DNA from 4 places in the Rhizobium sp. 11_C7_N12_5 genome. Region 1 is predicted to be linked to each of the others. Evidence: predicted binding sites of a transcription regulator. Region 1 holds the regulator's gene; each other region holds the start of a gene.
The links. Region 1 encodes LexA, which represses DNA repair genes until DNA is damaged. Its sites were predicted from a motif close to TGTTCNNNNTGTGTTCNG; they were not measured.
Positions count from the first base shown of each region.

Region 2: AB8B29_RS18785 (2'-5' RNA ligase family protein) is a predicted target of LexA. The motif match lies at 3,222-3,239, and genes of this name have one in related genera.
Region 3: AB8B29_RS35830 (ImuA family protein) is a predicted target of LexA. The motif match lies at 2,678-2,695, and genes of this name have one in related genera.
Region 4: recA (recombinase RecA) is a predicted target of LexA. The motif match lies at 2,227-2,244, and genes of this name have one in related genera.

Region 1 covers NZ_JBPWPY010000001.1:1,336,558-1,342,178, reverse strand. The annotation lists gene kdsA (3-deoxy-8-phosphooctulonate synthase) at 1-518, opposite strand, end outside; gene AB8B29_RS06700 (VOC family protein) at 515-1,402, opposite strand; gene lexA (transcriptional repressor LexA) at 1,826-2,548, shown strand; gene AB8B29_RS06690 (ComEC/Rec2 family competence protein) at 2,529-4,988, opposite strand; gene gltA (citrate synthase) at 5,269-5,621, shown strand, end outside.
Region 2 covers NZ_JBPWPY010000001.1:3,840,048-3,845,668, forward strand. The annotation lists gene AB8B29_RS18775 (LysR family transcriptional regulator) at 1-782, shown strand, start outside; gene AB8B29_RS18780 (SulP family inorganic anion transporter) at 873-2,513, shown strand; gene AB8B29_RS18785 (2'-5' RNA ligase family protein) at 2,523-3,140, opposite strand; gene AB8B29_RS18790 (hypothetical protein) at 3,384-3,521, shown strand; gene AB8B29_RS18795 (methylated-DNA--[protein]-cysteine S-methyltransferase) at 3,683-4,246, shown strand; partial or broken gene AB8B29_RS18800 (NADP oxidoreductase coenzyme) at 4,371-4,531, shown strand; gene AB8B29_RS18805 (hypothetical protein) at 4,728-5,168, shown strand; gene AB8B29_RS18810 (Acg family FMN-binding oxidoreductase) at 5,503-5,621, opposite strand, start outside.
Region 3 covers NZ_JBPWPY010000004.1:171,988-177,608, reverse strand. The annotation lists gene ligD (DNA ligase D) at 1-585, opposite strand, end outside; gene AB8B29_RS35840 (hypothetical protein) at 807-1,064, opposite strand; gene AB8B29_RS35835 (SOS response-associated peptidase) at 1,690-2,463, opposite strand; gene AB8B29_RS35830 (ImuA family protein) at 2,751-3,512, shown strand; gene AB8B29_RS35825 (Y-family DNA polymerase) at 3,427-4,944, shown strand; gene AB8B29_RS35820 (error-prone DNA polymerase) at 4,941-5,621, shown strand, end outside.
Region 4 covers NZ_JBPWPY010000001.1:1,601,807-1,607,427, reverse strand. The annotation lists gene trpS (tryptophan--tRNA ligase) at 1-123, shown strand, start outside; gene AB8B29_RS08050 (pseudouridine-5'-phosphate glycosidase) at 146-1,072, opposite strand; gene AB8B29_RS08045 (carbohydrate kinase family protein) at 1,119-2,063, opposite strand; gene recA (recombinase RecA) at 2,303-3,388, shown strand; gene alaS (alanine--tRNA ligase) at 3,561-5,621, shown strand, end outside.

The DNA of each region.
Region 1 (5,621 bases):
CGCTCGCACAGAAGAATGTTCGGGTTACCGCTGTCGTTCAGCTTGGCAAGCACGTTCTTCATGTCCCAGGGAGCCAGAAACTGTCCCTTCTTGACGTTGACGACGCGGCCGGTCTTGGCGGCGGCAACCAGCAGGTCTGTCTGGCGCGACAGGAAGGCCGGGATCTGCAGGATATCGACCGTCTTTGCGACGATAGCACACTGCTCTTCCGTGTGAATGTCGGTCAAGACCGGAAAACCGTATTCCTTTTTCAGATCGGCAAAGACTTCCATGGATTTTTCAAGGCCGATTCCGCGCTTGCCGGAGAGCGAAGTCCGGTTCGCCTTGTCATAGGAGGATTTGTAGACAAGGCCGATGCCAAGCTTGCCGCAGAGTTCCTTCAGGGCGCCAGCAACCATAAAAGCATGCTCGCGGCTTTCCATCTGACACGGACCAGCAATAAGCGACAGCTTGGCGGTGTTGGAAAACAGAACCTTGGAGGCTCCCTCGCCGACGATCACTTCAGAATTCGTGCTCATGCTATCTCCTCGAAGGCGAACAGGGCGCCCGGTCCGGGGGCCAGCCTTGTCAATATACGATTGTTCTTACGCGTGTAGGTGACGCCGTTAGCAGCGAAATGCGACGATGTCACGGAAAGATCGCGTGTTTTGAAAAGGATTGCGCGCGCCTGCAAGCCGGGATCGTCCGAGTGAACAGGCAAATCGTAAAACGCTTCCATGCCTGCCGGCGTCAGGAGCTCGATATCGGCATTGGCCGCCCTGATCGTCAGACCGAAAGAATGTTCCGATATCCAGGGTTCACCGACGATCGCTTCGAAGAAAGTGCGGAATGCGGCCGGGGTGGGTGTCGATATCGCCACCCGCGCAATGCCGGTGACGCCGTTTTCATGGCGCTCCAGCACGCTGCGATCGGCCGGCAGCGGATTGATGCGCTGGCAGCAGAAGGCCAGAAAATCCGGCGCACGCAGATCGGCGGCGAAAGCGAGACGAAAACCGGCGACGGTCTCCGTTCCATCCGGCATTTTCATGGGACGCGAGAAATCCAGCATGCGTCCCGCCGAGATGGCGCTTACCCGAAAGCGCTCGTCATCGGCGACAGCATCCTCCGAGCCGAACACCACGGCTGAAAAGCCGTCTTCACCGAGCCGGAAGCGGTAGGCCTGATCGCGCGCAACGAAGACATTCCCCGCGCCGACGCTCTCCTCACATTGCTCGGGGGATGCCACTGCCAGCGGTTCAAGATAGGTCTTGTCCGCAAAGAAGACACAGGCATTCTCGGTGCCGAACGGATGCCGGGCGTCGGGAGCGACGGTGAAACCGAGCTTGCCGAGCCGCTCGCGCGCCAAAGCGAGATTGACGGTCGGCAATACGAGATGATCCAGCGGATGCGGCGACAAAGTCATGATGTCTCCTATTTTCCTGCGCCCGCAGGTTTGCGCCCATCCATCCTCCAATTCAAGATGAAAGCAAGACGATAGAGGCGCAAGACACCGCATGTCCTGTCGAAGACGCCAGATCACGCGGCTGATTCTTTGATCGGTACCGGATTCGCATGTCGTGAAAATGGCTTTCATCCATGCGTCAGCTACTCAAGGTAGGCTGCATGCGCCCAATGAAGGACTAAACAGCATTTCCTTATGTTTTCCGATATGTTAGCGCGAATATAACCATATGAGACTTTTATCGGGTCCACCCAGTGATGTCGAATATTTAACTGTCCGTGCAAAGCTTTACCGAAATTTAAGTACTTGCGGAACACATATGGAACATATAGTGTCCGTTCTGGATTTGTTTCACGCTTTTCTCGATTCTGGGGTTCCAAGACGATGTTGACGCGCAAGCAGCAGGAACTGCTTCTCTTCATTCACGAACGGATGAAGGAGTCCGGCGTGCCACCATCTTTCGACGAGATGAAGGACGCGCTGGATCTTGCATCCAAATCCGGTATTCACCGTCTGATCACGGCTTTGGAGGAACGAGGGTTCATCCGCCGGCTACCGAACAGGGCCAGAGCGCTTGAGGTCATCAAGCTGCCGGATGCCTATAATCCAAGCCTGCAGCCGCGCCGCGGCTTTTCGCCGAGCGTCATCGAAGGCAGCCTCGGCAAACCCCAGCCAGTTGCGCCGCCTGCTCCGCCAAAAGTGGCGAACGACGACCAGAACAGTTCTGTTTCGGTACCGGTCATGGGCCGCATCGCCGCTGGCGTTCCGATCTCGGCCATCCAAAACAATACCCACGACATAACCGTCCCTGCCGACATGCTCGGCTCGGGCGAGCACTATGCGCTGGAAGTAAGAGGCGATTCAATGATCGATGCCGGCATTTTTGACGGCGATACGGTCATCATTCGCAATGCAACGACTGCCAATCCGGGCGATATCGTCGTCGCGCTCGTCGACGACGAGGAAGCGACGTTGAAGCGCTTCCGCCGCAAGGGGGCCTCCATCGCGCTCGAGGCAGCCAATCCCGCTTATGAAACCCGCATCTTCGGGCCGGATCGCGTCAAGGTGCAAGGCAAGCTCGTTGGCCTCATTCGCCGTTATCACTGACCGGTGATGCTCGGACGATCGGCGCGCCGAATGTGCCTGTGCGCCAATCGTATGTTCTGTGCCGAGCCCATGGGCGCTGTGGATTTTCGAACGCAGTTACCACATTTGGCTTGTCGGTGCTGAGGTCCATCTCAATGGACCCTGTCTGCCGCAATGTGGCGCCTGTGAAAAGCATGGCGCCGGAGCGGCAGCGATCCAGGCGTAGTCGTACGGGAGTGACGACGATATTGGCCGTATCGCAGGCCGGCGACAGGTAAGCTGCGTCCTCGATGGTGACCAGCATCGCGCCATTTTCAAGCATCGCGACGCACCATGCGCCCTTTTGGCAAGCAAAACTGCCCTGCATGGCCTGGTCGAGTGCTTCATCCATTGCCTTGCGAACTGCGCCCTGCTCTTCGACGCTCAATCGCCGGCGATGATCCGTCTTGCTGATCTGGGGAAGGCGGCTGTCAACAGGAAGGATAGTCGGAGGTTGATGCTCGCTCGCAACCAGCGCCCTCTGCCACTGTTCGAAAATGAAAGCCTGCGGTCTTTCGCGATTTGTTGCCAGTATGTCGTCCTGTCGCAAGGCAACCAGAACACCATCCTCGGAAATCATAAGATCCGGTTTGGGCACGCCAGAGCCGAATGCTGCCACGCCGAGGGAAGAAAGCAGCAACAGCAGGCCCACATGGCGCACGCTCGTTCGCAACATCGTCATGAGCAGAAAGCCTGTGATGAACGTCGGCATAAGCCAGGCGGGCTGGCGGCCGAAGGTAATATCGCCGCCCCATCCCGCCACCGTTTTGGCGATAGCGATGACCAACTCCAGTCCCTCGCCGGTGATTTGCCAAAAGGGCCCGTCGAGGCCAAATGGCATAAGCAACATGGCCGCCATGCCAAACGGCATGACGACGAAGGAGACGATCGGCATCGCAGCGAGATTGGCTGCAAGGCCGTATGTCGCCAACCGGTGAAAATGCTCGATCGAGAAGATCGCCGTCGACGCGCCGCCAATGAAGGAGGTCGACAATATGCTGCCGAAGAAGCGCGTAACGAACAGCAACGGGCTCAGGAGCCTGGAGCGCGAAAGAATATTTTCCCGATGCTGGCGCCGTTTCCAAAGCGTGTAGCCGGATACCAGCGCCAGCGTCGCGGCGTAGGACATCTGGAAGCTCGGTCCGAGCACCTGCGACGGCGACAGGCTGAGAATGACGATTGCCGAGAGCGCAACGTTGCGCAGACTGATCGACGGCCGGTCGAAGAGCACGGCAACCAGCATGATCGCCATCATGATAAAGGCGCGTTCGGCCGACACGCCAAAGCCGGAAATGAGATAGTAAGCCGTCAGGGTTACCAGCGCGCCGAAAGCGGCTATCTTCTTGGTCGGCCATGCCTGCGCCATGCCGGGAAACAGGCTGAACAGATAACGCAGGCCGATATAGAAGATACCGGCCGAAAGCGCCATGTTGAGGCCGGAAATGGCAATGATATGCGTGAGCCCGGCCATTCGCAGCGCTTCGGTCGTTTCGTCCGAAAGCGCGCGTCTCTCATCGGTGACAAGTGAGGCCGCGAAAGCGCCGGTGTCACCGGGCAAGGTCCTTCTAATCCTGTCGCCTATGCTGTTGCGCAGGCCGGCAAGCCAGATATCCGCCTTATCCAACACCGAATCCGCCGCAACATCACTGGCCGGTGACAGAAGGGTCGGCTTTCCAAAGGCAAAGCCGTTTGCACCGATGCCGTTGAAATAGGAACTGAACGCGAAATCGTTGAGATCAGGCAGAGCAGGTCCGGCCGGAGGCGTCAGTCGCGCCTTGCCCTGGATGCGGTCGCCGAGGTTGAACGGTTCTGCCTGTTTGCGCACGAAAATGGTGACGCGCTCCGGCGGTCTGCGAATGGCCGGCTTTTCTGTCTTGTCGACTTTGACGACGTATCGCCAACCTCCGTTATCGTAGGATTCTCGCCTTTCGATCCGACCTGTGACGGTCGTGGTCACAGCCGAGTCGAGCATGACGGTCGATGCCCGCCAGCTTTCCCACTGTGCCAGAGCCATGCCCAGACAAACCAGCATGCCGGCGAAGAGGACATGCCGAAGCACGCGGCCCGCTTCGCGCCTGAAAAGAAAGCTGCCAGCCAGGACCAGAAGCGCAGCAAGGACCGTCTGCGGCGGCGGATCGATATCGGCCTTGAACCAGAAGATCGCGCCGAGGCCCATATAGATCGGCGCAAACAGGATGGCACGACCATGCGCGGCCTCCTCTTCGATCAGGCGCCAAACAAAGGATCTGATGCGACTGACAGCCAGGTAGAAACGCGCGACCGGCGGCGCCTGATCCTGCGTCCGCTCCCGCTGCTCCGCTTTGGCACGAGAAACAAGGGGCGTGGCGGCATGGTGAGGCTCTGCAGGCCCAGGAAGATTCCTGCCATCCTCCTGCTGCTCCGGTGCCTCTAAATTAGGCATTCACTGCCTGCCTCACGCAAAACTACAGCTATGACGCGATTTTTGCCGTCACCATTCGGTGAATTCAACCAAAATCGGCACACCCACTGCCAAATTGCGCCATTTACCGGAACAGGGGGATCAAATGCCCTACTGCATTGCCCAAAAGTTGATACCGCAATGCACAATTCGGCATTAGGATAACTTGGCATTAGGCTCTGGATCATATAGCTAGTCGGTAGTCGCTTAACCTTTTGGCGCTTTTTATGGCGTCAATCCCGCCAAATCTTGGAGGATCAGCATGACGGAACAAAGCGCGAAACTAACTTGGGGTGAGAAGACGGTAGACCTGCCGGTCAAAACCGGGACCATCGGCCCGAGTGTCATTGATATTGGTGCCCTTTATAAGAACACCTCCACTTTCACTTACGATCCTGGCTTCACCTCGACCGCGTCGTGCGAGTCCAGCATCACCTATATTGATGGCGACGAAGGCGTTCTGCTGCATCGCGGCTATCCGATCGAACAGCTGGCCGAACACGGCGATTTCCTCGAAGTATGCTACCTGCTGCTCTACGGCGAACTGCCGACGGCCGCACAGAAGAAGGACTTCGACTATCGCGTCGTGCATCACACCATGGTGCATGAGCAGAT
Region 2 (5,621 bases), 2.5 Mb from region 1:
GCCGGCGCATTGCCGCACTGGAGCGCTCGCTGGATCTGCGCCTGATCGACCGGCGGCCGCGCACGTCGCCGCTGACGGCCGATGGCCGCGCTATCGCCGAACTGGTCGCCGGCATGGAGGACAATGTCGAGGCGATCAGGCGCTATTCGAAAAGCGCTGTCGCCGGGCTTTCCGCCGCGGTCAAGATCAGCGCGCCGCCATCGATCGCCGCTCATCTTCTGGCCCCGAAAGCAGCCGTCTTTCGTGCCGAGCATCCGGATATTACATTGACCATTGCCGGTGTTACACGCCGCGCCGCCCTCAATTACGGCGAGGCCGATATCGCCGTGCGCATGACGCGGCCGGAGGAGAGCGATCTGCTTGTCCGGCGTATCGGCGTGATGCGCTTCGGCCTCTATGCCATCCCGGCTGTGGCGCAAATGCCTGAGGAGGATTGGTCTTTCATCGGCTACGACGCGGCGATGGAGCACCTGACGCAGCAGACCTGGCTGCGCAGCCTGCTGGCCGGCCGCCCGATCGTGTTTCGTGCCACAGATGTTTTCGGTCAGCTCGAGGCTGCCCGTGCCGGTCTAGGTGTTGTGGCGCTCCCTGCGTTTCTGGGGGATGCCGAAGCGGGGCTGATGCGCTTGCCTGTGGCCACTCCTTCACCGACGCGGGATCTCTGGCTCGTGACCTATCCGGATCTGCGTCGCTCGCTGGCCATTCGCGCCGTCATGGATTTTGTCACCGAAGTGATCGGCAGAAGCTGTCCCTTGCGCGATGGCGCCGAAGCGGCGGTGTAAGCCGAAGGTTTGCCAGCTTATTTTCCTGTTGCAGCTTGGCGGCGAATCTCTATCCATAAACAGATGAGCCATCCCTATGGTCGGTGATCGATGACGAAGCTGAGCAGCTGGTTCGTGGTGGACAGGGCGGATCTGGTTGCGGGCATATCGGTTGCCGGCCTGATGTTGCCGGAAGCCGTTGCCTACGCCGGCATCGCCGGCCTGCCGCCGCATCGGGCCATTCTTGCCGGCATCGCCGGATGTCTCGTCTATGCCGTGTTCGGCCGCAGCCGCTTCGCCATCGTCTCTCCGACATCCTCGTCCGCTGCCATTCTCGCCGCGACGCTGGCGGTCATGCCCGGTGACGCCACGGTCAAGGCCGGTTTGGCCACGGTCGCCGTCGCGCTCGCCGGCGCTCTGTTTGTCGTCGCTTCGGCCTTACGCCTCGGCGGCATCACCGGCTTCATTTCCCGACCGGTGCTGCGCGGCTTCGCGCTGGGTCTCGCGATCACCATCATCCTGCACCAGCTGCCCATCCTCGTGGGCGTGCCCGTGCAGGGCTCGAACATCTTTATCTACGCGGCAGCCCTGTTCGGCGCGGTTCTGCAGTGGAATCCGATCAGCGTCGCCGTCGGCGTCGTGGCGCTTGCGGCATTGCTGCTGCTCAAGCGATTGCCGGGTGTTCCCGGCGCCTTCCTCGTGCTTGGCGCCGGCATTCTCGCTTCATACCTGTTCGGTCTGGAGGCGCATGGCGTCAAGCTGGTCGGTGCAATCGAGATCCTGCCGCAATGGCCGTCGCTGCCGGATGCCGGCTGGATGGCCTATTCGCGGCTGGTGCAGTTTACAGTGCCCCTCGTGCTCATCCTCTTTGCCGAATCCTGGGGCACCATGCGGGCGCTGGCGCTGCGCTATGGCGAGACGCTGGAGGTCAATCGCGAACTCGGCGCGCTCGGCGCCGCCAATATCGCCAGCGCCCTCGTCCAGGGCATGCCCGTCGGCGCCGGTTTTTCCGCCGGTTTCGCCAGCGAGGCGGCCGGCGCGAAGACACGCGCAACCACTGTTTTCGCCGCCATCGGCCTTGCCATTCTGATTGCCTGCGCCGGGCCGCTGGTGGCGCTTCTGCCCGAGCCGGTGCTGGCGGCAGTGGTGATTGCAGCCCTCACGCATGCGCTCGATCCCAGCCCGATCCTGCATCTGCGGCGGCTGCATCGCGATTTCTACGTCGCGATCGGCGCTGCTGCGGGTGTGCTGATTTTTGGTGTCCTCAACGGCATGCTGCTGGCGATCGCACTCTCGCTTGCCGCGATGATGCATCGACTGGCCTCGCCCTATGTCGCCCGACTGGGGCGCCTCGGCAGCAGTCACAACTTCGTCGATATCAGCCGGCACGGCGATGCGTCCGAGATGCCGGGCATTGTCATCTGGCGACCAGGCGAGACGCTGTTTTTCGGCAATGCCGACACGATCTTCGGCGAGATCCTGTCGCGCAGCCGCAGCGAGGCGGGATTGCGGGCCGTCGTTCTCAGCCTTGAAGAGAGCTTCGATCTGGACAGCACGGGGATGGATGCCTTGATGGAGTTCGATGGCGCCATGCGCCGCGCCGGCATCCGCGTGCAATTCGCTCGTGCGCATGATCGGGTGCGCGATCTCATGGCGGCAGCCGGCATCGCCGACCTCGAGAGCCGCTGCAGCTTCAGCGTCGAGGATGCGGTGGCGGCGGTGATGGCGGATGACAATCAGCCGAAGGTTTGAACGGGCTGTTCAGTCGCGCAAAGTCCAATAGCAAAGATGCTCGTGGATTGATTCACCCTGTAGGCTGTTGATGAGGACGAAGTCTTTAGCTGTCCAGCTCACAGGTTCCTCTAGCACGGTGTCGGGAACTGGATGGCCCTGATAGAGTAGCGTCATATGCGGCTCGATGGGCTTTTCCTTGATGGGCGCAATGCCGGTAAGCCGCATGGCATCGACCAATTCCTGATAGATCGCCTTGAGTTCGGTGTTTCCATTCTCGTTCCATAGAACAAGCGGGCGATTATCGCCATTGCCGAAACTGACAGCCCGGTCGAAGACTACTGAACAGGACGGCTTCCTAACTCTAGAGGCGGCTTCCATCGCCGCAAACACCGTCTCTTCGGGCAAGTAGCGAAAAGAGCCGATAGTATAGAGCGTCACATGGAGAAGATTGGCTTTTCGCGGCTTCGCGAAAAACCGGTACCGTCGATGGAAATTGCCTGCAAGCTTGTGACTCTTTGCGGCGATCTCCGGATCGGGAAGGATTGCAAAATAGAGTTCGCTGATTGGCCTTTGATCGATTGGCGGTAGTGTCCGGCTGGACGAACCGCCGCTGAGATAGAGCGAGAGCTGGTCTTTATTCTTCATGGGATTGCGTCAAAGCCACACGGCTTTGCCTCCTCCTATTTCGGTAATCCGCACATCATAGGGACGCATGGCAGCTATATCAAGAACAAAAAGAGAACATATTTGATGAATCGGGGCGAGTAAACTGGCTGGCTGCGATCCGCCGAATCTCAATTTTAGAAATGCCATCGAATAAAATGCCCACTTGATTTGTTCACTCTCCGCCAGGGGTATTTGTGCCGTCTTCAAAAGGAACGATCTCACATGTTGACGAAAGCCATCTTCTCGATCGCCTTGCTCGCTCTCGTCGGTCTCGGTGTTTCCTCTTGTTCCACCTCGGACCAGCATGGCTCCGGTGGCAACATGACGATGAATCCTCCTCCGGCCGGCGGCGGATACTGACACGCCAGGATGCGAGGTAGGATTGGGGCGCCGTCATCGCGGCGGCGCCGTTTTCCTCAACGGGCAAAATGTCGGCAATATCGGCCCTGCACAAGAATCGGGTTGAATTTCACGGCTCGTGGCACGATTTTCATGACAAGTGGAAACACGGAGCGTCCGTCATGAACGAGACAAGGCAAGACTATCTGATCTTCGAAACCGCCGGCGGTTTCTGCGGCATCGCCTGGAGCGATATCGGCGTCATACGCTTCCAACTGCCGACGAAGGATGCCGGGGCGACCGAACGCCTGCTTCGGCGTCGCCTGCCGAATGCGCATCCCGGCACGCCGACGCCTGAAGTCGCGGAGGTCGTCGCCAAGGTGAAACGGTATTTTGCGGGCGAAGAGATCGATTTTTCCGGCGTCGCCCTCGATCTTGGCGAACAGGATGCCTTTTTCAAGCAGATCTACGATGCCGCCCGGCAGGTCACCTGGGGCCATACCACCACCTATGGGACGCTTGCGAAACAGCTTGGCGTCGGGCCGGAAGCAGCCCGCGATGTCGGCCAGGCGATGGCAAAGAATCCGGTCGCGCTGATCATCCCCTGCCATCGCGTTCTGGCGGCAGGCGGCAAGATCGGCGGCTTTTCGGCGCCCGGCGGTTCCAACGCCAAGGCCCGGATGCTGGAGCTGGAAGGCGTCCAGCTCGCGCCGCCGAAACCTGTGCAGCAATCACTGGGGTTCTAGGCAGCGGCACTGGGAGGAGGGGGGCTTCCTCCCCAGGCTTTCGATACCTGGCGGGCGCGGGAAAACAGCAGCGTCTCCTTGTCGTTGAAGCGCACAGGCGTCGGATCGCTATATCCCGCCTCGCGAGGTTGCAAAGGCCCTGCCGAACTGGAAAGGCAAGACGGTCATCGACGCTATGAACGCGTCACTTCCCTTGAGGAGTTGGACGGTCTCCCGTCCTCCGCCTTCATTGCGAAGTTGTTCACCGGCGCCAGGTTCGTGAAAGGTTTCAATCACCTGGTTGCGACCATGTGACCGATGCCGAGAACTGGTCGCGCGCTAATTTCTTCGAGCAGCGCGCGACCGAATATGTGCTCTAACGCTTTGTTATTATCGTGCTTTGGAACTAATGACGCGCGAAACTGTTCATATATAACTTTGATACGACGCTGACGTCGTCCCGGCCGGCTGGGTAAGCGGCGCTCTTGAGGAATAGCCCATCATGAAGATTTCGCCCGCATTTCGTTCAGTCGCAGTTGCCACCATCGCCGCCGCGGGAATTAGCTTTGCCAGCGCCGCGCATGCCGACAGCGGTACGATCCGTTTTGCCGTCTATAAGGCTGCCTTCTTCGTCGGTGGTTCCGGAGGCGAGGGCACGCTGACCTTCCATGGTCGCCGCTATCCCGTCTCGATTGGCGGTATCTCGGGCGGCCTCGCCTTCGGGGCCTCCAAGACCTATTTCCAAGGCACCGTTACCCATATTCGTCGCGCTCAGGATGTGTCGGGGATCTACGGTGCAGCGGGCGGCGGTGGCGCAGTCGGCAAAGGCGCCCAGATGATCGTCATGACCAATGACAAGGGCGCCCAACTCGAACTCACAGGCAGGCAGGTTGGCCTGCAGGTCAATGCCGATATCAGCGGTCTGAGCATCACGGTGAAGTAAGGGCGCCACTCCGTTCATCATTCCTTGGATGGGCCCGATTTGCTGAATTTGGCGATTGGGCACTTCCGGGAAAGGTGCCCAGAGAGTGCCCTTCGCCGTCTATTCTCACTCAATTGTTCTTACTGATCGTTACGCATTGAATTACAAGCGCAAAGCTTCTGCATACGACGAGGAACCGTCTCTCCGATCCGTCAGAAATTTCTGCTCTCGAATTCAAAGGAGAGTTTAGTCGATTCAGAAACTGCTTGGTTTCAGCGACTATCGATATCGATCGGTCGATTTTTCGAAATCTCCGGCAAGCGCGCTTTCGTCAGCCTCAAGGGACATCACGACCCTACGTCCGGAGAATGACGTGCTCGACCGGACGGCGGAGCGATCTGGGCAACTCCGGACCGTACCCGAATCTCATCACGAGATCCGGCCGACGATCGCCGATGCCGAGATAGGTGGCAA
Region 3 (5,621 bases), on a different contig from region 1:
GGCCGCGATCGCTTCCATCGTTCGGCCGGAGGCGACAGAGGTCACGTTCTTTTCCAAAATGGATGCGCCGTTTTCCTCGACCGAGAAGTCATCGTGATGCTTGATCAGCAGCCAGTTGGTGCGTTTGCCACCGTCCCGATCACTGCGCATGCGCACGAGAACGAACGATCCGTGCAGCCGTTCGCCCTCCAGTGTGAACTTGAAGTCGCCCTTGGCGAGAGCCTGCTCGGGGCTTTTGTTGCCCTCCGGCTCCCAGTAGCCGCGGTCCCAGAGCATGACCGTGCCACCGCCATATTGGCCTTTCGGGATTGTCCCTTCGAAATCGCCGTAGTCGAGCGGGTGATCCTCTACTTCGACTGCGAGCCGCTTGTCATGCGGATCAAGCGATGGTCCCTTGGTAACCGCCCAGGATTTGAACACCCCATCAAGCTCCAGACGAAGATCGTAATGCAATCGCGTCGCGTCATGTTTCTGGATGACGAAGCGGCGGCGGTTCGACGCTTTCAAGGTCTCCCGGCCGCTCGGCTCCTTCGTCTTCTTGAAATCGCGCTTTTGCTTGTAGGTCGAGAGCTTGTCGCTGGCCATGGCAGTCCCCGATACACGTCCGCCTCCCGCGTCGAATGACGACGGGGCTGAGGCACGGGCCGGACAGGTGGGACGCTCGACTGCCGTTTCGTTAGCCGCAAGGAGAAACCGGAAAAATCCTCACGTTCGTCATCCCTGTCACGTCCGGTTGACACGACACGCGACCTCGCAAGTGAGAAGTGTCCAACGCATATTTTGTTCCCGATCGGCTTGCGGGGCGGTCATGTCCTGCGCTTCGTTAGCCAGATCCCATCCAAGTCACGCACCAATCGCCACCGCCTGGCGCTCACGCGCGTGCCTTTCGCGGTGCGATAGTCCGGGATGTCGAGATCAATGTTCTCTTTCTCCCGGTGCCACGTCGAGAGCACCGTCGTTCCATCGGAGAACTCGACGAGACATACCGGCTGGGTTGCGCCGTCGTCATCGACCGTAACGCGCCCATTGGGGAAAGCATGGCTATAAGGGAAGAGAAAGCGCATCAGTCGGCGCAGGCGTCCCGTTCGAGGATGGCGATTGGCCGATCGTGAGAGGATACAATGTCCGGAACCGGCGCCATCGTCAGCATGGTGAAGGCTTGCCTCATATCATCCGTCTCGCCCAGATGCCACGATATAGCAACTCCAATACGGCGGGACCGGAGATTTTTCGACCTCCAGCAAGTCGACACGCGCTTTGTTTGCACGCGGAGTGCGGAATGTGCCGTTGCGTGGAAATCGACGCTGCCGCTAGTGAAGGTGGCTAAGTAGGATCATTGATGGCATGGCCAGAGCTGCCAACGTAATTGTCGCAGAAAACACAATTTTAAGCGCTTTGACCCGTCGCGTTCTGACGCCACTCCAATCGTAGGCCACCGTTGCCCCTCCCTCGCATCACCATGGATTCGCAAATTAGCCACCGTTTCGCCTTCCTGCAAGGGAGCCGAGAGCATCACTCACGAAGGAAAATACCATTGGGCTCGTCTGAACGGTCCTGCGCGCCTGTTCTCTGTTGGTCGCCTATTCCGCAAGTCAATTGACAATCAAAGCCAAGTTCATGAACCAGTATCCTCCAACAGTCGATCGATGAGATCGGATTCGCTGCATTGAGCTGTCGACAGACCGCACGCTACAGCAAGTCTGATGGGCTGACTAATTCGCCTTCCTTCGTCACAATGTTCGACCCATATTTCTCGCGCGATGCAACGATCAGCGCATCATCGGGTAACGGACGAGCAAGATCCTTCGCCTCATCCCACGGTGCGGTCATCCAAATGTCGGTCTCTTCCTTCGTCAGCAGCAGCACCGGCATTGCCTTGTCGTGGATTGGCTTCACGAGATTGTTGGGATCGGTGGTCAGGAAGCCATAGAGATCGTCAGTCGTCAGCCCATCCTTGACCTTGCGCACCGATGTCCATTGCGGAACATGGATGCCGGCAAAAAACATCAGGGGCTTGCTGTCGTCGCGGGCAAACCATGCATTCGGAACATTGCCGCCATCCTGCTGGCTTGCCGGATCCGGTTCGGCAAAGCTGGTGACCGGCACCAGGCACCGGTTCTCGACCCCGAACCAGCGTTTCCAGTGCGGAAGCTTGAAATTGCGGACATTGGTGAGGCCGCGATCTGCCTGATCGCGTAACAGAGCATCGAAGTCTACCTCCGCGCCCTTCGCCCGCAGTTTTTCGGCCTTGGCTTGGGCTGCCTTTTCAAGGACGAACCTCGGCGAGGGAAGGCCCCAGCGGGCATGCACCAGCTGCTTCTTGCCCTCGGCAGTGTTTCGGATGATCGGCCCCATCTGGTCAGGGTTCATCTGATAGGCCGGCATGAGATTGATCATGCTCTCGGCGTCCTGGGCCCACTTGTTCACCCAGTCCTTGTCTTCCATGCGGTACAGATTGCACATCGGCAGGCCGTCTCCGTGAAGGGTGCTGATATCGTAACCGATGCGTTCGGAAGATGCCAACTGCAGCTAGCCGGCTCATTGCTCTCGAATTTTTCGCATTTGCGGGCGAGTGGCACTTAGCGGCCATCTCCATGATTCCCCATGCAAATCCCGAACCCCACTAAAATAGGGGGATATCTCTCCCATTTTTGGCCGCTTGACTCATGGGTCGAAACAGAACAGATAGTGAACATATGCATTGAGCCGGATCACATCGATGCCCAACACGACCTCATAGGGACCCGTGAATGACGACTGCTGCCCGCGAAAGGGTGATTTTGGATCTGCGCGACCGCATCGCTGCGCTTGAGGGTGGTGCTGCGAGAAGTCGTGGCTGTCTTGCCTTCGGCGTGCCGGAGATCGATGCCGTGTTGCCGGGTGGGGGTCTGGCCTATGGCGCCTTGCATGAGTTTGCCGGTGGTGGGGCGGGGACCGTCGATGGCGCGGCAGCCGCCCTTTGCGTGGCCGGGATCGCGGCAAGGACCAAGGGCCAGATCCTCTGGTGCCTGACGCGCCCGGACCTGTTCTTTCCGGCACTCGCCCAATCCGGCCTTCATCCCGATCGGGTGGTGTTCGTCGAGGCCGACAAGGAGCAGGACGTGCTCGCCAGCATGGAGGAGGGGCTTGGCTATGGCGGCCTTGGCGCCGTCGTCGGCGAACTGGTCCGCCTTCCGATGACAGCATCGAGACGCCTGCAGCTTACCGCCGAAAAAACCGGGACGATGTGCCTGGTGGTCAGGCGCTGGCGACGCCAGACGGAGGCGTCGGATTTCGGGCAACCGACGGCATCGACGACGCGGTGGCGGGTGAGCGTGCTGCCATCGGAAGAACTTCCGGTTCCAGGCATCGGGCGGTCGCGATGGCTGCTGGAGCTGCTCAGAGTAAAGGCGGGTGAGTGCGCTGAGTTTGTCGTAGGAGCGTGCGATGCCACGGGTCGTATCCATCTATCTGCCGGAACTGACGATCGAGCGGATCAGGCGGACGGATGGCGCAAAAGAACTGTCGCTTGATCATCCGCTTGTCGTGGTCGCCAGGAGTGGCTCCAAGCGCTGGATCTCTGCGGCCGACATAAAAGCCCGGGAAGCCGGTATCCGCGTGGGAATGCCGGCCGCCAAGGCGCAGGCGATCGTGCGCGGCCTGCAGATGATCGATGCGGATCCTGCTGCCGATACGGCAGCCCTTGAGCGCATCACGCTCTGGGCCCTCACGCATTATTCTCCAATCGTTGCCATGGATGCGCCCGATGGCATCGTCATGGATACCGAAGGCGCCGATCATCTCCAGGGTGGAGAGGCGCTGATGCTGTCCGGCATCGTCAACCGGTTTCATGCAAGGGGACTGACGGCGCGCGTTGTTGTCGCCGACAGTTGGGGTGCCGCGCATGCCGTGGCGCGAGCAGGAAGCCATGATACCGTCATCGTGCCGCACGGTGAGATCGCGCGGTTCGTCGAGCGGCTGCCGCTCTCGTTTCTTCGGCTAGTGCCCGAGATCGTCACGAGCCTGCGAACCCTCGGTTTCCAGAGGATCGGGGAGCTTGCAGCCACGCCCCGCGCCCCGCTTGCGCTTCGCTTCGGCCCGGAGATCGGTCGCCGTCTCGATCAACTCTATGGCCGCATGCCGGAACCGATCGATCCGATCCGACCGGCGGAGCTCATCGAAGTCAGCCGCACCTTTGCCGAGCCGATCGGCGCGCCCGAAACCATCGAGAAATACATGACCCGGCTGGTCGCGCAGCTCTGTCTCGAGCTGCAGAAGCGCGGACTGGGCGCGCGCCGCATCGATCTGATCGTCCACAAGGTCGACAACACGCTCCAGGCGATCCGCGCCGGCACGGCAAGGGCCGCCCGCGACGTCGCCTGGCTGACAAAGCTCTTCAGGGACCGGATCGAGAAGATCGAACCGGGTTTCGGTATCGAGAAGCTGTCACTCGTCGCCGTGATGACCGAGCCGCTGGCGGAAGCACAGAAAGCATCCTCGCTGATCGAGGAGGAAACTGTCGATATCGCACCCTTGATCGACGTCATCGGCAATCGCGGTCAGCGTGTCTATCGTCTTGGCCCCGTTGCCAGCGATGTGCCCGAACGCAGCGTCCGGCTGATGGGTGCATTGTCAGGAGAGGTTTCGGCATGCTGGACCTTGCACTGGCCAAGGCCGGTGCGGTTACTGGCCCAACCCGAACCGATCGAGGTCATCGCACTTTTGCCCGACCATCCGCCTGTGTCGATCACCTGGCGCGGCAAGCGCCTGCGGGTGAAGCGAGCCGACGGACCCGAGCGGATCTTTGGCGAGTGGTGGACGAGAAGCTCGGAATATGAGGCGGTGCGCGACTATTTCGTCATCGAGGACGAGGCCGGCAAGCGCCTCTGGATCTTCCGCTCGGGCGATGGTGTCGATACCGCCACCGGCTCGCACCGCTGGTTCCTGCATGGGATCTTCTCATGAGCTATGCCGAGCTGCAGGTCACCACCCACTTTTCCTTCCTGCGCGGCGCCTCCTCGGCCGCAGACCTGTTTGCGACCGCAAAAGAGCTCGGGATCGCGGCGCTCGGGATTACCGATCGCAACTCGCTTGCCGGCATTGTCCGGGCGCTGGAGGCATCTCGCGCCACCGGCCTGCGTCTGGTGGTCGGTTGCCGGCTCGACCTTGAGGATGGCATGTCGATGCTGGTCTATCCAACGGATCGGGCCGCTTATTCCCGTCTGACGCGGTTGCTCACCCTTGGCAAGGGCAGGGGCGGCAAGGCCAAGTGCATCCTCTCTCTCGACGATGTCGCCCTCTATGCCGAGGGGCTGATCGGCATCCTGGTGCCGGATCTTCCCGATGAGACCTGTGCCGTGCAGCTCAGGAAGATGGGAGACATCTTCGGCGACCGGGCTTACCTTGCCCTTTGCCTGCGCCGGCGCCCCAACGATCAGCTGCGTCTGCATGAGCTCTCCAACATGGCCACGCGGTTCAAGGTGAAGACCGTCGTCACCAATGATGTCCTCTTCCACGAACCGTCACGCCGCCAGCTCCAGGATGTCGTCACCTGTATCCGCACCGGCACCACCATCGACGATGTCGGTTTCGAGCGCGAGCGCCATGCCGATCGCTATCTAAAACCACCGGAGGAGATGGAG
Region 4 (5,621 bases), 270 kb from region 1:
TTTGCCAGTGAACCGGACTATGTAATGGGGATATTGCGGGAGGGCACGCTGAAGGCAAGGGAGCGGACGGAGGCGACCCTCGCTGAATTGCGAGCCGCCCTTGGTCTGTTCACATTGACCTAGGGCGGCTGCGAGGTTCCGTTTGTTATTCCGCCAGGGCGACGGCGATTTCGGCGGCAAGCCGCGCATTGTTTTCGACAAGCGCGATGTTGGTCTTCAAGCTGCGACCGTCGGTGATGTCGAAGATGGTGCCGAGCAGGTACGGGGTGACCGCCTTGCCGGTGATTTCGTCGCGTTCGGCGCTGTCGAGGGCGCGCTGGATGTAGATTTCCATTTCCTCGCGCGGAATTTCGTCGGCTTCCGGCACCGGATTGGCGATCAACATGCCGCCATCGATGCCGAGCTGTTCGCGGGTGGTCTGGAAGTTGGCGATTGCCGCGGGGCTGTTCAGAGTCAGCGGGCTCGGCAGGCCGGAGGAGCGCGACCAGAAGGCCGGGAATTCCGCGCTGTCATAGGTTACGACGGGCACGCCGCGGGTTTCCAACACTTCCAGCGTCTTCGGAATATCGAGGATAGCCTTGGCGCCGGCGCAGACGACGATGACGCCGGTACGGGAAAGTTCTTCGAGGTCGGCCGAGATATCGAAGCTCTCCTCCGCGCCGCGATGCACGCCGCCGATGCCGCCGGTGGCGAAAACCTTGATGCCGGCGCGGGCGGCGGCGATCATCGTGGCGGCGACCGTGGTCGCACCGGTGCGGCGCTCGGCGATCGCGAAGGCGAGATCGGCGCGCGACACCTTCATGGCGGCTTCGGTCTTGGCGAGCGCCTGCAACTCTTCCGGCTCAAGGCCGATATGCAAAACGCCGTGGATGACGGCGATGGTTGCCGGCACTGCGCCTTCCTGCCGGATGATCGCCTCGACGCTGCGGGCCATCTCGATATTGCCCGGGTAGGGCATGCCGTGGGTGATGATGGTCGATTCCAGCGCGACGAGCGGCGCGCCGCGCAGCTTTGCCGCAGCGACTTCCTTCGAATAGGAGATCGGAAGCAGTGGCGAAATGGGCTTGGTCATGGTCGTGTCCAATTGACTGAAACGGTAGAGGCGATTTGAGCAGGCTTCATGACAGAATAGCGGCCTCTGGAACAAGGGCCAACGTCGTCTTTAGCAGCTCGGGTGTGAGATTTTCGGCGGTGGCGAAGGGCGACTGTACGGTGATTGCCGCCGCAGCAGCACCGTGACGCACGGCCTCGCCAAGGTCGTGGCCGGCGAGCAGGGCGGCCAGAACTCCTGCGGCAAGCGAATCTCCCGCGCCGGTGACATCGGCGACATTGTCGACGATGGGCGGCTGCAGGCTGATGACGACATCGCGCGAAAACGCGATCAGTTCGCGCTTGCCGCGGGTGATCACGCCGCTCCGCAGACCGAGCGCGCGCAATTCGCTCACCCATTCGCGCGGGTCTTGTGGACGGCTCTCCGTCAGCGCCGCGGCCTCGGCTTCGTTGAGGAACAGGTGATCGATGCCGGCAAGGCACGGCTTCAGCCGAACCACCTTCGCAGGCGAAATCGCGATGGCGGCGACGGGTTTGCCGCAGAAGGACGCCCTTGCTGTGATGGCACTTAGCGTCTCGGCCGGCAGATTGGCGTCGCAAAGAACGAGGTCGGTCGCCTCGAATGCATTGCGAACGGCGCGAATCGCCAGGCGCCTGGGGACGAACAGCTTGTAGAGCTCCATGTCCGCAAGCGCGATGACCAGATTGCCGTCGCGTTCTAGGATCGCGGTGTAGCTCGGTGTCTTGCGGTCGAGGAACACGAAAGGCTTGTCGTCGATGCCGGCGTGGCTGGCGGCCTCGGCCACCATCTCTCCGGAGGGGTCGCCGCCGCGGGGCGAGATCAGCTTTACGTCGAAGCCTAGGCGGGCGAGATTGCGGGCTGCATTGAAGCCGCCGCCGCCGGGCTCCTCGAACCATGCTCCCGGATTGCTGGCGCCCGGCGCCGTCTCGCCGAAGATGCGACCGCGGCGGTCGACATGAGCGCCGCCAAGAACGAGAATCTTCTTCGCCATATGGTTTTCCTCAGCAATCGAAAAGGCGAATCGGACCGGCCGCCAACAAGCCTGATCCGATCGTCGCGGACCCGTAAGTGCCTGGGAAGAAAGGAGAAAACAAAAGTAGAACGGAATTCATTTTACCTTTTTCTTTCAATTGCTTGTTGTGCTCTTGTGATTGGAGAACAAATAGAGTACAGAATTCTCATCGGCGGCGACATTGCTAGAGCGGCTTCAATAACCTAAAGGTGGATCGAATGTCTCAGAATTCTTTGCGGCTTGTAGAGGACAAATCGGTGGATAAAAGCAAAGCACTTGAAGCGGCACTCTCTCAAATTGAGCGGTCGTTCGGCAAGGGCTCGATCATGAAGCTCGGCTCCAACGAGAACGTGGTCGAAATAGAAACGGTTTCCACTGGCTCCCTGAGCCTCGATATTGCGCTGGGCATCGGCGGTTTGCCGAAGGGGCGTATCATCGAAATCTATGGGCCTGAAAGCTCCGGTAAGACGACGCTGGCGCTGCAGACGATCGCCGAAGCGCAGAAGAAGGGCGGCATCTGCGCCTTCGTCGACGCCGAACACGCGCTCGATCCGGTCTATGCCCGCAAGCTCGGCGTCGACCTGCAGAACCTGCTGATCTCGCAGCCCGACACAGGCGAACAGGCGCTTGAAATTACCGACACGCTGGTGCGCTCCGGTGCTATCGATGTTCTCGTCATCGACTCCGTCGCGGCGTTGACGCCGCGTGCCGAAATCGAAGGCGAGATGGGTGACAGTCTGCCGGGCCTGCAGGCTCGTTTGATGAGCCAGGCGCTGCGCAAGCTCACCGCTTCGATCTCGAAGTCCAATTGCATGGTGATCTTCATCAACCAGATCCGCATGAAGATCGGTGTCATGTTCGGCTCGCCGGAAACGACGACCGGCGGCAACGCACTGAAGTTCTATGCCTCGGTCCGCCTCGACATCCGCCGTATCGGCGCCGTCAAGGAGCGTGAAGAGGTTGTCGGCAACCAGACCCGCGTCAAGGTCGTCAAGAACAAGATGGCGCCGCCCTTCAAGCAGGTGGAATTCGACATCATGTATGGCGAGGGTGTTTCCAAGACCGGCGAACTGGTGGATCTCGGCGTCAAGGCCGGCATCGTCGAAAAGTCCGGCGCCTGGTTCTCCTATAACAGCCAGCGCCTCGGCCAGGGTCGCGAGAATGCGAAACTCTTCCTGCGCGACAATCCGGATCTCGCCCGCGAGATCGAGTTGTCACTGCGCCAGAATGCCGGCTTGATCGCCGATCGCTTCCTGCAGAATGGCGGCCCTGATGCCGATGATGGCGACGCCGCTGCGGAATAGCGGTTTTCGGGAGCGATCCCGGGCCTGATATAAGACCAAAATCCGAAACCGGCCGCATTGTCCAAGAGATGTGCGGCCGGTTTTGTTCGTGCGGCTGGACAGGGCCGGGAGCGAACGATAAAAGCCACTGACTTTGACGCAAGTTGCTGATGGCAGTACTGAAGGGCCCAATATGAGCGGTGTGAATGAAATCCGGTCGACCTTCCTCGACTATTTTAAGAAAAACGGCCACGAGATCGTGCCGTCGAGCCCGCTGGTGCCGCGCAACGATCCGACATTGATGTTCACCAATGCCGGCATGGTGCAGTTCAAGAACGTTTTCACCGGGTTGGAGCAGCGGCCCTATACGACGGCGTCGACAGCGCAGAAATGCGTGCGCGCCGGCGGCAAGCATAACGACCTCGACAATGTCGGCTATACCGCCCGCCATCATACCTTCTTCGAAATGCTCGGCAATTTCTCCTTTGGCGACTATTTCAAGGAGCGCGCCATCGAGCTTGCCTGGAACCTGATCACCAAGGAATTCGGCCTCGACGCCAAGCGCCTGCTGGTCACGGTCTATCACACTGACGACGACGCCTATAATCTGTGGAAGAAGATCGCCGGCCTCTCTGACGACAAGATCATCCGTATCGCCACCAGCGACAATTTCTGGGCGATGGGCGATACCGGTCCCTGCGGCCCCTGTTCGGAGATCTTCTATGACCACGGCGATCATATCTGGGGCGGCCCTCCCGGCTCGCCGGAAGAAGACGGTGATCGCTTCATCGAGATCTGGAATCTCGTCTTCATGCAGTTCGAGCAGATCAGCAAGCAGGAGCGGGTCGACCTGCCGCGTCCGTCGATCGACACCGGCATGGGTCTGGAGCGCGTTGCCGCCGTGCTGCAGGGCAAGCATGACAATTATGACATCGATCTCTTCCGCGCACTGATCGAAGCCTCCGAAGAAGCGACCGGCGTGAAGGCTGAGGGCGAACATCGCGCCAGCCATCGTGTCATCGCCGACCATCTGCGTTCCTCGGCATTTCTGGTCGCCGACGGCGTGCTGCCGTCGAACGAAGGTCGCGGCTACGTGCTCCGCCGCATCATGCGTCGCGCCATGCGCCATGCCCAGCTGCTTGGCGCCAAGGAGCCGCTGATGTGGAAGCTGCTGCCGACGCTCATCCAGCAGATGGGCCGCGCCTATCCCGAGCTGGTGCGCGCCGAAGCGCTGACCTCCGAGACGCTGAAGCTTGAGGAAACCCGTTTCCGCAAGACGCTGGAACGCGGCCTGTCGCTTCTGTCGGACGCCACGTCGGACCTGCACAAGGGTGATAGCCTGGACGGCGAAACCGCCTTCAAGCTCTATGATACCTATGGCTTCCCGCTGGACCTGACGCAGGACGCGCTGCGCGCCCGCGGCATCGGCGTCGATATTTCCAGCTTCACCGACGCCATGGAGCGGCAGAAGGCCGAGGCGCGTTCGCATTGGGCGGGCTCCGGCGACAAGGCGACAGAGACCATCTGGTTCGAGCTCAAGGAAAAGTTCGGCGCGACCGAGTTCCTCGGCTACGACACGGAGGCTGCCGAGGGTGTCATCCAGGCGATCGTTCGGGACGGCGCCGCTATCGACAGTGCTTCGGCCGGCGACAAGGTGCAGATCGTCGTCAACCAGACACCGTTCTACGGCGAGTCCGGCGGCCAGATGGGCGATACCGGTGTGATCACCGGCGACAGCGGCAAGCTTGTTGTCGGCGACACCCAGAAGAAGGGCGAAGGCCTTTTCGTTCACAGCGCCGAGGTTTCGGAAGGCACGATCAAGGTGGGCGATGCCGTCGTGCTGACGGTCGATCACGCACGGCGCTCGCGCCTGCGCGCCAACCATTCCGCGACCCATCTGCTGCATGAGGCCCTGCGCGAAGTGCTCGGCACCCACGTTGCCCAGAAGGGCTCGCTGGTCGCCCCCGAGCGCCTGCGCTTCGACGTCTCGCATCCGAAGCCGATGTCGGCCGAGGAGCTGAAGATCGTCGAGGATATGGCCAACGAGATCGTTCTGCAGAATTCGCCTGTTACGACCCGCCTGATGAGCGTCGACGATGCGATCGCGGAAGGCGCGATGGCGCTGTTCGGCGAGAAATACGGCGATGAAGTTCGCGTCGTATCCATGGGGCAGGGTGTGCGCGGCGCCAAGGCCGGCAAGCCCTATTCCATCGAGCTTTGCGGCGGAACGCACGTATCCGCCACCGGGCAGATC